Regions from separate parts of the Xenorhabdus sp. KJ12.1 genome, predicted to be linked through region 3. Evidence: predicted binding sites of a transcription regulator. Region 3 holds the regulator's gene; each other region holds the start of a gene.
The links. Region 3 encodes CRP, which controls carbon source genes, mostly activating them, when cyclic AMP is high. Its sites were predicted from a motif close to ATGTGANNNNNNTCACAT; they were not measured.

Region 1 (3,899 bases), on a different contig from region 3:
AAATGACACCTTGAAACTGACATTGACTTTGTAGGGGGGAAATGTGGGGAAACATATTCCAATTACGTTGGGTAATATAGAACCTTTAGCTTATACATCGCGGATAAAACCGGGAAAAATTGCACTTGTCTGTGAAGGTGGTGGGCAGAGGGGAATTTTTACCGCAGGTGTGTTGGATGAATTTCTAAGGTTAAATTTTAACCCGTTCGAATTATTTCTTGGTACTTCGGCTGGTGCTCAGAACCTTTCTGCTTATATCTGCGGTCAAAAAGGCTATGCCCGTAAGGTGATCAACAAGTACACAACCAATCCGATTTTCTTCAACCCATTGCGCTTTGTCCGGGGCGGGCATCTTATCGATTTGGATTGGTATATTGATATGATCTCTGAACAAATTCCCTTAAACATTCCTATTGCGATGGATCATTTTGATGATGGCCGTGAGTTTTATATGTGTACCTGCCGTGCTGATAATTTCGAAGCCAGTTATTTTCAACCTGATGAAAGTAACTGGATGGAAATTATCAAGGCTTCCAGTGCAATCCCCGGATTTTATCGCAATGGTGTAACGCTCGATGGTATCGTTTATCAGGATGGTGGCATTAGTGATGCGATTCCGGTTGAAGAGGCATATCGCCGGGGAGCTGATACTATTGTCGTGGTCAGGACAGTGCCTTCGCAGCTTTATTATACGTCACAGTGGTTCAAGCGAGTGGAACGCTGGCTGGAAACCAGCAGTCAGCAAAAAATGCTCAGAATGTTGAAGCTGCATGCTACAAGCTACTTCCGGACACAACGGTTTATTGAAAATCCACCGGATGACGTACAAATCTTCGAAATTAGGCCACCCGCACCGTTGGCAACTATGGCTCTGGGGAGTAAAACGAAAGCATTGAACACGGATTATCATCTGGGTAGACGTTGTGGGCGGTACTTTTTGGCGACTATCGGACATACTTTTGTCGGTGGTAAGTTTGGGCCGGAAAGACGTAAAAGTTATGGTGTTTCCCGCAGCGGTTTAAACCACGATGGAACGAACCGTAATTGTTTCCGTCGCAATAGTTTTATGTGTAGTGAGCATACCCCTGCAATAGGTACTTCGGTAAGAATGGCAGAGGAAACCGGTGTGAATGACAGCGAGCAGATGCCACTGACTGGTACCACTATGATCAATAACGATTATGACGAACAATAATGATGACGACAAATATACACAATGGATTTCAAGATGCATTGCGGTGGCAAGAGAGTGAACCCCCAGAAACATAGATAACCGTATGTTTATAAAAACGGTGACTGGGGTGAGCGAGCGCAGCCAACAAAGAGGCAACTTGAAAGACGAAGTGTATGATATGGATAAATAGATGTTTATTGACACACATTGCCATTTTGATTTCCCTCCTTTTTCGGGTGATGAAGCTGCAAGTTTAGAACGAGCCAGACAAGTGGGCGTTGAAAAAATTATTGTGCCGACTGTCAGTCAGGTATATTTCCAGAGGGTTGCTGATTTGGCGGCTAAGTATCAGGCAATCTATGCCGCGTTTGGATTGCATCCTTTATATATTAATGAACATTATGATACAGATCTGGATTGTCTGGAGCAGAAACTCAAAGAGAAACTTCCTCACTGTGTAGCGGTTGGTGAAATTGGTCTTGATCTGTATATGGCAGAACCCCAGTTTGAGCGGCAAAAAAGCGTTCTGGCAGCTCAGCTCAAGCTGGCCAAAAAATATGAGTTGCCTGTTTTGCTTCATTCCCGCAAAAGCCACGATCAACTGGCGGCAATGTTACGAAAACATCATGTTCCACGCACCGGCGTTATTCATGGTTTTGCTGGTAGCTTATCTCAGGCGCAGGCCTTTGTACGTATGGGTTTTTACATTGGCGTCGGGGGAACGATTACGTATGAAAGAGCGAAAAAAACGCGTGATACGATAGCTCGTCTGCCTCTTTCCTCTTTAGTATTGGAAACGGATGCACCTGATATGCCACTAGCCGGTTTTCAGGGGCAGCCAAACCGACCCGAAAGAATCGCGCAGGTTTTTTCTGTATTGTGTGAATTACGTCCTGAATCTCCGGATGAAATTTCCCGCCAAATTTATCAAAATAGCATGGAATTATTTGCGATCAGCTAATTTATCCCAGTGGAAATAGTCTACTTTTGGTTGAGCAAAATAGGCTATTCTGGTCGAAATAAACATTAATAATATTTAACTGGCATTATCTTCTCATTTCTTCCTTTTTTACCGCAAAATTATCTAAACCCTGATAAATAAAATGGGTATATGTGATATAAGTCTCATTTTCTGTTTTTATATTACTTTTTGCTGCATTAATTTGTGATGTCAGTTGCTTGTTCTTTTTTACTACTGGGTATAATCGCCTCCACACACAGTGTCAGTAGGAACTCACAATATAACTGACATATTTTTAATTCATTCAGTGAACAGGGATTCTTCCAATGCAACTCATTATGAGCCTGATAGGGATGGTAGTGCTGATTTTTATCGCAGTACTTTTCTCGAGTAATTATAAAGCTATTAAAATCCGCACTGTCCTTGGTGCCTTCTTGATTCAGGTTATTGTTGGTGCATTTGTACTCTATGTACCAGCAGGTAAAGACATTCTGGGTGGAATGTCAAAAGGTGTTTCCAATGTAATTGGATATGGTCAGCAGGGAATGGATTTCATTTTTGGCGGTCTGGTATCCAACAAAATGTTTGAGCTGTTCGGCGGTGGCGGTTTTGTATTTGCCCTGCGCGTTCTGCCAGTCATCGTTTTCTTCTCTTCTCTGATTGCCGTTTTGTATTACATTGGTGTTATGCAGCTAATCATCAAGATTCTGGGTGGTGGCCTGCAAAAAGTATTGGGAACATCACGTACTGAATCCCTGTCAGCAACAGCGAATATCTTCGTTGGTCAAACTGAAGCGCCTCTGGTTGTTCGTCCTTATATTGCGAGCATGACACAATCCGAACTATTTGCGGTGATGTGTGGTGGTCTGGCATCGGTAGCCGGTTCTGTACTGGCGGGTTATGCATCAATGGGTGTTCCGTTGGAATATCTGATTGCAGCGTCATTCATGGCAGCGCCGGGTGGCCTGTTGTTTGCAAAACTGATGGTACCGGAAACTGAAACCACTCACGATAATGTTGATGCGATGTCTCTGGTATCAGCAGAAGACCGTCCTGCAAATATTATCGATGCGGCGGCATCTGGTGCAGCATCCGGTATGCAGTTGGCTCTGAATGTGGGTGCAATGCTGTTGGCATTTATTGCTCTGATTGCTCTACTGAATGGTATTCTGGGTGGCATTGGTGGCTGGTTCAATTACCCGCAATTATCTCTGGAACTGCTGTTAGGCTGGGTATTCTCACCAATCGCTTACCTGATTGGTGTACCGTGGAATGAAGCAACAGTTGCTGGTTCTTTCATCGGACAGAAACTGGTAGTTAATGAATTCGTTGCATTTATGAACTTTGGTGAATACCTGAAACCGGATGATGTTGTCCGCGCTGCGGGACTTCAGGTTCTTTCTGAACATACGAAAGCAATTATTTCTTTCGCACTGTGTGGCTTTGCTAACCTTTCTTCTGTTGCTATTTTGCTGGGCGGTTTAGGCGGTATGGCACCAAGCCGTCGTGGTGATATTGCCCGTTTTGGTCTGAAAGCCGTATTGGCTGGTTCACTCTCTAACCTGATGAGTGCCACAATTGCAGGGTTCTTCCTCTCTCTGGCATAATTAGGAAGTCTAACCAGAAAATACAGACTAAATTGAATGCAGGTGAGTTTCTTACCTGCATTTTATTTTTTCCGGGCTTAATCAATGTGATTTCAATCACGATAAAATGATAATAATTGCAATTTTCATTTGATTAGTGTGATTCTAAGCATGAATT
Region 2 (3,899 bases), on a different contig from region 3:
ATCTTACTCCTTGGTGTTATCTATATGATCCTGGGGATCTTGGTTGGGATGCTACGTAATGGTGAATTACGGGAGCTGAGAGGATTTATGAAACACCTGAGAAGGAAATAATAATAATCTCGAATTATCGTCAGAGAGATAGTGAAAATATATTGATTTGGGGCAGGTTCCGTGTAAAGGTTTCAGATGCTGATTTACTGCATCTCAATGTCAGTTTTTATGACGGATTTTTGAGATAGCATCAGGAAATATCACAGTATTTTGGCAGAATAACAAATTCCTTTTTATGAAAAAGGAACTGGCTTGTATTAGGTTAAATCCACTCTCCATTTTGATTTGTTATAGTTAGCTGAATTTATCAAAATGGAACAGAAAGAGGGCGCTGATCAGCACGATCGCGCGTTATCGTCATGTTAATCAGGGTCGAAATTCCGGTTGATGCTATGGGGATTGATCGCTTGTTGCGGGAATCCTTTGAGACATCGGCAGAAGCTGAGTTAGTCCACAAGCTAAGAGAAGATGGCTTGTTGACACTGGGTGTTGTTGCGACTGACGATGAAGGTCACGTGATTGGCTATGTTGGTTTTACACCGGTTGATGTCAATGGACAGGATCATAACTGGGTTGGGTTAGCGCCATTGGCGGTGGCCGAATCGTACCGTCGTCAGGGGATTGGCGAGAAGCTGGTGTATGAAGGCTTGGACAGCCTGAATGAATTCGGCTATGGGGCAGTGGTTGTACTTGGTGAGCCTGAATATTATCAGAGATTTGGTTTCAGGCCCGCTGAAGAGTATCAACTACATTGCCAATGGTCTGGCTGTGAACGATATTTTCAGGTTTACACTCTGGCAGATGTCTCTCTGGATGATTGCCATGGTCTGGTCACGTATCCCCGTCATTTTGCTGACGTATGACATGTTACCGGTATTCTGATGGCAGCATGTAAGTGAACAAAACTCAGTTAACAGAACCTATGATAGGTAGGTAACTATACAGACAGGCTGGGCAGTCACCAGCCTTTCTTTTTGCTGCTTACTCAGTTGTTTTACCCGATATTCCAGTCTTAAAGCCGTACTCCTGTCTGGCATTGCGCTGTGATAGACCAACGTTAATGGCCCTTTTCCTTTCAGCGCTTTTGCTCCTTTTCCGGCTGTATGCTGAGCCAGACGGCGAGAAACATCTGTCGTAATTCCAGTATATAATGAACCATTCCGCGTTTTTATCAGGTAAAGATACCAATCAGATTCTTTAATATTCATTATTTTTCTTAAGTTATTTCCAATGTATCAATCACAATAAAAATTAATACATTGTTTGTCTATCATCCTAATGATTATATTTCTACAATTATAACTTATGGATTATATTAAATTATATGTCTATTCACCGTAGGTGATCATTTTTTCAATTCAAAATTATTGAATAAGAATAGCAGTAATTGCTAATTATCATTTTTCTGATAAGCGTATAAATTGATCCGCATCACAAAGGGTAACTCCTATATTTACAAGTAGTCAGAGGATTTAAAGATGAAAAATGTGAAATTTATTGCTGCCGTGTTGTCATTAAGTGCTATTTCATTTGGTTCATTTGCAGCAACTGAGGTCAAAAGTGCTGCTGGAGAGAAAATTGGTGTGGTTTCTGTAGCAGGAGCGGAAACCCTGGATAGCCTGACTGAGGCATTATCCAAAAAAGCTGATAAAGCTGGAGCACAATCTTTCCGTATTATTTCTGCAACCGGCAAAAATAAATTGTATGGTGTTGCTGAAATCTATAAATAACTTATAGTTATCCCAGACTATACTTATTTATTAGATAAATATCAGAACACGTCACTGGAAGCTATCTAACGTGTTCTGATTAAAAGGCAGAAATATAACGGTATATAAATAGATGGAATCGGATAAAGAAAAATTAATAATATCTCAGTATATTGCCAATCAACATGTCTTCACACTTTGTACTTCTTCACCTCAGGATCTCTGGTGTGCCAGTTGTTTTTATCTCTTTGACGCTGAAAAAATGGTTCTTTGGTTTATGACCGAAGCTGATACGCGTCACGGTAAAATAATGCAGGAAAATGCCATCGTTGCGGGAACGATTGCAGATCAAACGCACAATATTTCTCAGATCAGAGGTATTCAGTTTCGTGGTGAGGTGGTTGCGCTGACAGGTAAAGATGAAACCATTGCCAGAGCGGCTTATTGCCACCAGTTTCCTGTTGCGATAACGGCAAAAACACCTATTTGGCAATTGAACCTGAATGAGATCAAAATGGTGGATAATTCGTTTGGTTTTGGCAAAAAATTATACTGGCAGCGTTAATCTCAGCGCAGATAGTGAATCACCTGATTACGGCTGCCCCGCCAGATCAGCATCGGCTCTTGTTGCTCCTGTTCAAATTTCCCGTCAACTAATACATTAATATGGCTGACAATCTCCTGCTGAAGTTCATTTAATTCGTTGAGAACATAGCCTGTCCATAGCCAGATATCTTTATCCGGGCACTCTGTTTTGACCCGTTTGACCAACCTGAGAATCGCTGCTGTGTTATCGGGATGAAGTGGATCGCCACCGGATAATGATAGCCCTTGTCGCCTGATACGATGATCATTCAGATCAGCGATGAGCTGATTTTCAACTGCCAGAGTAAAAGGACGACCGGAATCAGTCCGCCACGTTGTCTGGTTATAGCAGCCACGACACTGATGGGAGCAACCCGCGACAAACAGAGTGCAGCGGGTTCCGGGGCCGTTGACCACATCGACTGGATAATATTGATGGTAATTCATGGTATTAGCCAATATTCCCATTATTGAGATGTTTAATGCGGCGTTTTACCTCTTCCTGTTTACCCGTATTAAATGGGCGGGCATCAGGGCTGCCAAGATATCCGCAAACCCGTCTTATCACGGAAACCTGAGCTGAATCATGATTACCACAAGCAGGGCAGGTAAAGCCTTTACTGGTACAGGAAAATTCTCCGGTAAAACCGCATTGATAGCATTCATCAATCGGGGTATTGGTTCCATAATAAGGAACCCGGGAATAACTGTAATCCCACACATCTTCCAGTGCCTTTAAATTATGTTGTAGGTTGGGATATTCGCCGTAGCAGATAAAACCGCCATTCGCTAACGGAGGGTATGGTGCTTCAAAATCCAGTTTATCGTAAGGATTGACCTTCTTCTCTACATCCAGATGGAAGCTGTTTGTGTAATAGCCTTTATCTGTAACTCCACTGATTACTCCGAACTCAGCGACATCAAGACGACAAAAACGGTCACATAAACTCTCGCTTGGCGTACTGTATAAGCTGAAGCCATAGCCGGTTTGCTGTTTCCATTCATCGATGGCTTTACGCAGATGTTCAACGATAGCGAGTGCTTTTTGGCGGCGCTGTTCATTATCAAATAGATGAGTATGGTCACCATATAATGCATTAATCGTTTCATGGATACCGATATACCCTAACGAAATAGAAGCCCGCCCATGTTTGAAGATTTCGGCAATGCTGTCATCTTCTTTTAGCCTTACTCCACAGGCTCCTTCCATATAGAGAATAGGGGCGACCCGTGCTTTGGTACTTTCCAGCCGCTCAATGCGCGTCATTAATGCTTTTCTGGCAACCAGCAAGCGTTGATCTAATAACTGCCAGAAGCGCATTTCATCACCCTTTGCTTCAATTGCAATGCGGGGAAGATTCAGGCTGATAACGCCTAAATTATTGCGCCCGGCATGAATCTGCTGACTATCCTCTTCATAAACGCCCAGAAAACTTCGGCAACCCATCGGGGTTTTGAATGAGCCGGTGACTTTTATCACCTGATCGTAATTAAGAATATCGGGATACATACGCTTGCTGGCACATTCCAGCGCCAATAATTTGATGTCATAGT
Region 3 (3,899 bases):
ACTGTTTTTTTACTGATAAGGAGTCTGTTCTTATGTCTGCCAAACACCCTGTCATTGCCATAACCGGTTCCAGTGGAGCCGGAACGACAACCACTAGTGTGGCATTCCGCAAGATTTTCCAACAACTGGGTATTACCGCTGCTCTTATCGAAGGGGATAGCTTTCACCGTTATACCCGTCCCGAAATGGACGCAGAAATACGTAAAGCAAAAGAACAAGGACGGCATATCAGCTATTTCGGCCCAGAAGCGAATGATTTCCAGATGCTGGAAAAAGCATTTTCTGATTATGGCGAAACAGGCACAGGCCGCTGGCGGAAGTACCTGCATACGTATGATGAAGCTGTTCCCTACAATCAGGTACCGGGTACGTTTACCCCGTGGGAGCCACTACCATCAAACACCGATATGCTATTTTATGAAGGATTACACGGTGGTGTTGTCACTCCACAGCATAATGTCGCAAGCCATGTGGATCTGCTGATTGGTGTTGTTCCCATCGTTAACCTTGAGTGGATACAGAAGCTCATTCGTGATACCAGCGAACGCGGACATTCAAGGGAAGCTGTGATGGATTCTGTGGTACGTTCAATGGACGATTATATCCGCTATATTACGCCCCAGTTTTCCCGCACTCACATCAATTTCCAGCGTGTTCCTACAGTCGATACCTCCAACCCATTCTCTGCCAAGGCAATTCCCTCCTTAGACGAAAGCTTTATCGTTATTCGTTTCCGCGGTTTAAGCCAAATCGATTTTCCTTATTTACTGGCAATGCTCCAAGGTTCGTTTATTTCCAGTATAAATACTATCGTTGTTCCGGGTGGTAAAATGGGGCTGGCAATGGAGTTAATTATGGCGCCGTTAGTTCAGCAATTACTTGAAGGCAAAAAAATATCCTAAATATTGCCCGCTATTTATTTATCGATAATGCAGGTAACAAAAAATAATGTTACCTGTGATAAAACATCAATTATTCACTCATTTATAAATGAAAATGTAGTAAATCAGGCTTTTCAAATAGAATTCTGGCTATTTGTTAACTGGTTTTATATGCTGAAGCGATACAGGAGGAGACATAATCCTTTTCCTGTGTTACAAACAGTGCTACACGTGAAACGGGCAAGTTTTATGGGCTCGGAGCAATGCATCGACATGCTGATACCCTGAGATTTCCATATAAAATTCCTGCTTGTCAGTTTTTCAGCAAGTTAATATGTTAATCTATTGACTTTATAAAGCCAGCCTGATGAGAAACGATCTGTTTCTCTGACCATAAAGGCGGAAATAACAACAGAGGATAAAGCGAATGGTTCTCGGCAAGCCACAAACAGACCCTACTCTTGAATGGTTTTTGTCACACTGCCATATTCACAAATATCCATCCAAGAGCACGCTTATTCATCAAGGTGAGAAGGCAGAAACGCTTTACTATATTGTTAAAGGTTCAGTTGCTGTTCTAATAAAAGATGAAGAAGGTAAAGAGATGATCCTCTCTTATTTAAATCAGGGGGATTTTATTGGTGAACTTGGATTGTTTGAAGAAGGGCAAGAGCGTACAGCATGGGTGCGAGCTAAAAGCGCCTGTGAAGTGGCTGAAATTTCCTATAAGAAATTTCGCCAGTTAATTCAGGTTAATCCTGATATTTTAATGCGTTTATCTGCTCAAATGGCAAGCCGCTTACAAACAACGTCAGAAAAAGTAGGAAACCTTGCATTTTTGGATGTTACAGGCCGCATTGCCCAAACATTGCTGAATCTGGCTAAACAGCCTGATGCAATGACTCATCCTGACGGTATGCAAATCAAAATTACACGTCAGGAAATCGGGCAAATTGTCGGTTGCTCCCGTGAAACAGTCGGTCGCATTCTGAAAATGCTGGAAGATCAAAACCTGATCTCTGCGCACGGCAAAACTATTGTCGTTTACGGAACACGTTAGTTCCTGAAATCGCGCTTGAATTAGGCCAGTGCATCCCATCGCGCACTGGCTTTTTGTTTTTCATCACTCAGCTCCCTTCATTCCCCTGCTAAGAAATGAAACCCGCAGACGCATAAATAAATTAAGCGCCATAACCTGATTATGGGTATTACACAAAAGCTGATATGAAAAATAGCCGAAAGAGGAATTAAATAGTTTTCGTTAGTATTTCAGAAAATTATTCAGTAAGTCATGCCCCTGTTCACTCAGAATGCTTTCCGGATGAAACTGCACGCCTTCTAGAGGTAAAGTACGGTGACGTATTCCCATTATTTCATCCACATTACCATCATGTTGACTCCATGCGGTGACTTCAAAAGAAGCCGGTAATGTTTCTGCCGCAACAACTAAAGAGTGGTAGCGGGTTACTGTCAGCGGTCGGTTCAATCCTTTGAATACACCCTGCTGATTATGGTGAATTAAGCTGGTTTTACCATGCATGACTTCACGAGCTTTAACAACACTCGCACCAAAGGCTTGTCCAATCGCCTGATGCCCGAGACACACGCCCAGAATCGGCAATTTCCCGGCAAAATGAGAGATAGCCTCCAGTGAGATCCCAGCGTCATCCGGCGTACAGGGCCCCGGAGAGATCACCAAATGGGTCGGTGCCAGCTCTTCGATATCTTCAAGCTGTAGCTCATTATTACGTTTAACTAAAACACGCGTCCCTAACTCACAAAAGTATTGATATAAATTGAATGTAAAAGAGTCGTAGTTATCTATTATTAATAGCATAGGATCACATCCTACTGATTTTTATAGTTTTATATATTGCTTTGCCCTATTGGGCACTGTGCGTTATGTATTACGGTAAAATCAGGTAAATCAACGTCAACGATAGCAGGACACTCATCATACCACATAAGCTACTTTAAAATAGGGTCGGCGACCAGCGGAGTGAACCATGATTGCAGGAGTGATGAAAAAGAATTGAGGGAGAGACGGTATTTTTAAAGGCCTGACACTTCGGAAAAGTGTAATAACAGGCAAATACCGCCGATGTTCTAATTTACAGATAAAAAACGCGGTTTTCCCATCAGAGTTACTGAGAAACCACCTTAGCAGAGAGGATCATTATTGGTTTAACCGGAACATTCTGATAAGGACCAACATTTTCTGTTTTGACCTGAGAAATCTTGTCAACCACATCCATCCCCTTTACGACTTTACCAAAAACAGCATAACCAAAATCACGCTGACCATGGTCAAGGAAGGCATTATCCGCCACATTGATAAAAAACTGGCTGGTTGCACTATCTTTATCTGCGGTACGTGCCATTGCTATCGTGCCACGCAGGTTACGCAACCCATTATCAGCTTCATTTTTGATAGGGGCTTTGGTTGCTTTCTGCTTCATATCTTTTGTAAAGCCGCCTCCCTGAACCATAAAGCCGGGGATGACACGATGGAAAATAGTGTTGTTATAAAACCCCTCATCCACATACTCAATGAAGTTCTTTGTGGTGATTGGTGCTTTATCGCCATTCAGCTCAAGCTCTATTTCACCCGCTGATGTCACCAGCTTTACATAAGTTTCGGCAGCCAGTGCTGGGGCAGCCATCACGCTAATAGCACATGCCGTGATAAGCGGCACAAAAATACGTTTAAACATTGATGGTTCCTTTATTCTCGAGGTCAATAACAAAACTCATAAAATCAGTAAAACGCATTAAGTGTAATTCCCCACCAAGCAAAGTGGCAAAGATTTACTCATTTTTACGAGCAATAATGCGTTTTACTGAATAATATCATCCAGATAAATATTATCTTCTCATATTTCGGATAGTGTTTATTTTCCGAATAACACCTGCCTTGATATGTATTCATACAAATTAGGCCGAAAAGCGTTGTTAGACCGAAATAAATTGTAATATAAGCGGAATGGTAATCAATGCGACCAGAAGTGAAATGATGAT
Region 4 (3,899 bases), on a different contig from region 3:
AAGACATCAATTTCTAATAAGCCCACTTTAACACAGCTTGTAACAAGGGCTTTGTCCAGCATACCATGCACCTTTCTCGCCAATAATACAGATTGAAACGGGGTTTTATGGTTGATTTTTACATTCCAGTTATTGGATTGGGAGTGGCGGTATTTTCGCTGATTTTTCTGGTTTTACGTACACGTATTCATGTGCTTGTTGCTATGTTAATTGCTGCAGTTATTGCAGGAATATCTGGTGGCCTGAGTATGGGCCATGTTGTTGATGTTATTGCTAAAGGGTTTGGTACGACATTAGGTAACATTGGTATTGTGATTGGGCTGGGAAGCATGATGGGGCGGATATTGGAAGCCTCTGGTGCAACGGAGCAAATCGCCTATAGTCTGATTAAATGGCTGGGTAAAAGGCGCGAAGAGTGGGCACTTGCAATCACCGGCTATATTGTCAGTATTCCTATATTTGTTAATTCGGCTTTTATTATCCTTTATCCGCTGGTAAAAGCGTTAGCGAAGAAAGGTAAACGGAATGTATTAACGTTGGGTGTAGCACTGGCCGGTGGGTTAGTGGTGACTCACCATATTGTTCCGCCAACGCCGGGGCCGCTTGGTGTGGCCGGAATATTTGGGGTAAGTGTCGGTAAGGTTATGTTGGTGGGAATGGTACTGGCAATCCCATGTGTTATTGGCATCACTTGTTATGCTAAATGGCTGGAGACTAAATACCCTGAATACCTGCTTGTGGAGGATGAAGGAAATCTGCAAGAAATTCACCAGCAATATATGGAAGAAAAAGCCAGTAAGCCTTTACCGGGACTCTTCATTTCCCTTTTACCTATCGTTGTACCTATCGTTCTCATTTTTACCAGTGTTATAAATGGACTGTTGTTAAAGACTGCACTATTTGCAGGAAAAGATGATTACCTTTACTTTCAGGTTTTTAATTTCCTTGGGTCACCGATTATTGCTCTGGCGATAAGTGTGTTACTGGCGATTTATAAACTTATGCCAAATGTCAGTAAACATGAGGTTATAGAACACTTAGAAACCGGTTTGCAGACGGTAGGAATCATTTTATTGGTATCGGGAGCCGGAGGAGCCTTAGGCGCTGTATTAAATGAGGGTTCAACCGGGACAATAGTGGCGCAATATGTTGCCAGTCTGCCGATTACTCCTGTCCTGATCCCTTTTATCATCGCCACGTTAATACGTATTATTCAAGGTTCAGGCACTGTTGCTATGATCACCGCAGCATCTATTTCTGCGCCGGTTATCAAACAGATACCAGATATTAATATGCTAGTTGCTGCTCAGGCTGCAATGGTGGGAACACTGTTTTTCAGCTATTTTAATGACTGTTTTTTCTGGGTCGTGAATAGGATGATGGGGATAAAGGATGTGAAAAAACAGATAATCATTTGGTCCATTCCGACCACCATTGCGTGGGGAATCGGGTTGTGTGGAATATTACTCCTTAATTTCATCATGTAAGTGTTCCAATGGCGCTCAAAAAGGGCGCTTTTTGTGACTACTCTTCGAATATTGTTTCTATTTCAGCTTTATACTCACGGTGTTACTTACATACATTAAATTGTGACAATAATCACAATTTAATGTATGTGTTTCTTTTTAAATTCAATTAAATGTGACTTTAATCATTAAAAAGTGCCAGAGTATTTACTAGATTTAGGTATCTCCATTTTATTTGGATTTTGAATTATTTCCGTTGAGGAGCCAATATGTCTGATGTATTTCACTTAGGTATCACCAAAAATGACTTACAGGGTGCAACCCTGGCTATTGTTCCAGGCGATCCTGATCGTGTTGAGAAGATTGCAAGGTTGATGGATAACCCGGTTCATCTGGCTTCCCATCGTGAATTTACAACATGGCGTGCTGAAATTGACGGCAAACCTGTTGTTGTCTGCTCGACGGGTATTGGTGGCCCATCAACGTCAATTGCGGTAGAAGAGCTGGCTCAACTAGGTGTACGCACATTCCTGCGTATTGGTACAACCGGTGCAATTCAGGAGAATATTAACGTTGGTGATGTGCTGGTAACCACTGCGGCTGTTCGTTTAGATGGCGCCAGCTTGCATTTTGCTCCAATGGAGTTTCCGGCAGTGGCTGATTTTGAGTGTACTAATGCACTGTACGCTGCCGCGAAAGCATCAGGTACTACAACGCATGTTGGTGTGACAGCTTCTTCTGATACTTTCTATCCGGGACAGGAACGTTACGATACCTATTCTGGCCGCGTTGTCCGTCGTTTTCAGGGGTCAATGAAAGAGTGGCAGGAAATGGGCGTCATGAACTTTGAAATGGAATCAGCTACTCTATTAACAATGTGTGCAAGCCAGGGATTGCGTGCCGGAATGGTGGCTGGTGTGATCGTTAACCGTACCCAGCAGGAAATTCCTGATGTTGAATTGTTGAAGAAAACAGAAAGCAATGCCTTAAGCATTGTTGTTGATGCGGCTCGCCGTTTGTTGTAATTGTTGCAAATTATGGGCCGGAATTCTCTGGCCCGATCACCTGAATTTTCCGTTTTCTTTACTTCCTTTCATTCTGAAATCTGATAATGTCATAACATTTTGTATTAAAGATGATTTGTCTCAGCCACAAACTGTCTCAATCGTGCATTAATTTCAATAAAAAAGAGTGATTATGACCACAACCACAACAGTTATATCTCATCCTTCATTACTCCCCTTAAATGGCGGTATTAACTTCCGCGATTTAGGTAACAGAACACTAAGTAATGGTTCTAAGATTAAATCAGGTCTGTTATTTCGTTCAGGCTCTCTGGATATGCTGACTGATAACGATCAGATTTTCTTGGCTGAACAGAACCTGTTCCAGATCATCGATTATCGTGATAGCAGTGAAATTATAGATAGGCCGGATCAGGTATGGAGTGGTGCGAGCTATCATCATGCTCCGGCTAATCCGCTTTCCAAAGAGGTTGATGCTAATTTCGATAAGCTAAGCCATGAGGCGTTGGAACAGTTTGATGCTAAAGATTTTATGTTGCGGCTATACCAATTGTTACCAATTAATAACCCGGCTTATAAGACATTAGCCAGTTTATTACTACAGCCGGAAAAAGGCGGAATTGTGCAGCATTGTGCTGTTGGTAAAGATAGAACAGGAATCGGTTCTGCTTTGGTATTGTTTGCTCTGGGGGCAGATCTGGATACCGTAATGGAAGACTATCTGGTAACTAATATTACTCTGACACCGTTTCGGGAATATTTATTGAATGAATATGCAAAAAGTATGAGTGATAGTTTGGTTGAGAAAATGTCTTATGTATTTTCAGTCAGAGAAGAGTTTTTAATGACAGCTCTGAACAGTATCAATCAGCATTATGGCAGTGTGGATATTTGGTTAGAAAAAGACGTTGGGCTTGATATGGCAGCTCGGGAAAAATTGCAGAGCTATTTTCTGGAGTAAATCCATTTTGTTAGCGTAAAGAAAAGCAAGGTTAGCATCAGTTCATTGATTTGCTGCTAACCTGAAAATTAGTAAAGATTAACACAGGAAAGACGAATGTGAGCTTGCATGAAGTCATTGAAGTAATTATCAATTTTGTAAAAAATCATGAAGCATGGGCAATTCCTATTATTTTCCTGCTCGCTTTTGGAGAATCCTTGGCATTTATTTCTCTGCTATTACCTGCAACGATCATTCTGTTAGGGTTAGGAGCGTTGATTGGTGAAAGCGGGTTAAATTTCTGGCCAATATGGATTGCAGCAGCAGCAGGCGCATTCTTTGGTGACTGGGTTTCTTATCTATTTGGTTATCATTACAAGGAAAATGTCGGCAAGATGTGGCCTCTTTCTCGCCATCCACAAACCTTAGTACGCGGACATCGATTCTTTGAGCGTTGGGGCATATGGG

Region 1: a site for CRP is predicted at 2,286-2,303, ahead of AACS92_RS15205 (NupC/NupG family nucleoside CNT transporter). Genes of this name have one in related genera too.
Region 2: a site for CRP is predicted at 1,471-1,488, ahead of bhsA (multiple stress resistance protein BhsA). Genes of this name have one in related genera too.
Region 4: a site for CRP is predicted at 1,588-1,605, ahead of udp (uridine phosphorylase). Genes of this name have one in related genera too.

Annotation. Positions count from the first base shown of each region.
Region 1 covers NZ_CAWNQH010000083.1:162,208-166,106, reverse strand. The annotation lists gene AACS92_RS15215 (patatin-like phospholipase family protein) at 44-1,195, shown strand; gene AACS92_RS15210 (TatD family hydrolase) at 1,365-2,135, shown strand; gene AACS92_RS15205 (NupC/NupG family nucleoside CNT transporter) at 2,474-3,742, shown strand.
Region 2 covers NZ_CAWNQH010000127.1:162,873-166,771, forward strand. The annotation lists gene AACS92_RS20690 (ABC transporter permease) at 1-111, shown strand, start outside; gene AACS92_RS20695 (GNAT family N-acetyltransferase) at 411-914, shown strand; gene AACS92_RS20700 (GIY-YIG nuclease family protein) at 972-1,259, opposite strand; gene bhsA (multiple stress resistance protein BhsA) at 1,530-1,781, shown strand; gene AACS92_RS20710 (YhbP family protein) at 1,894-2,325, shown strand; gene nrdG (anaerobic ribonucleoside-triphosphate reductase-activating protein) at 2,328-2,792, opposite strand; gene nrdD (anaerobic ribonucleoside-triphosphate reductase) at 2,797-3,899, opposite strand, start outside.
Region 3 covers NZ_CAWNQH010000116.1:44,558-48,456, forward strand. The annotation lists gene AACS92_RS19165 (phosphoribulokinase) at 33-902, shown strand; gene crp (cAMP-activated global transcriptional regulator CRP) at 1,309-1,941, shown strand; gene AACS92_RS19175 (aminodeoxychorismate synthase component II) at 2,143-2,718, opposite strand; gene ppiA (peptidylprolyl isomerase A) at 3,026-3,595, opposite strand; gene AACS92_RS19185 (AEC family transporter) at 3,834-3,899, opposite strand, start outside.
Region 4 covers NZ_CAWNQH010000067.1:58,128-62,026, forward strand. The annotation lists gene AACS92_RS10180 (GntP family permease) at 108-1,487, shown strand; gene udp (uridine phosphorylase) at 1,736-2,491, shown strand; gene AACS92_RS10190 (tyrosine-protein phosphatase) at 2,664-3,452, shown strand; gene AACS92_RS10195 (DedA family protein) at 3,551-3,899, shown strand, end outside.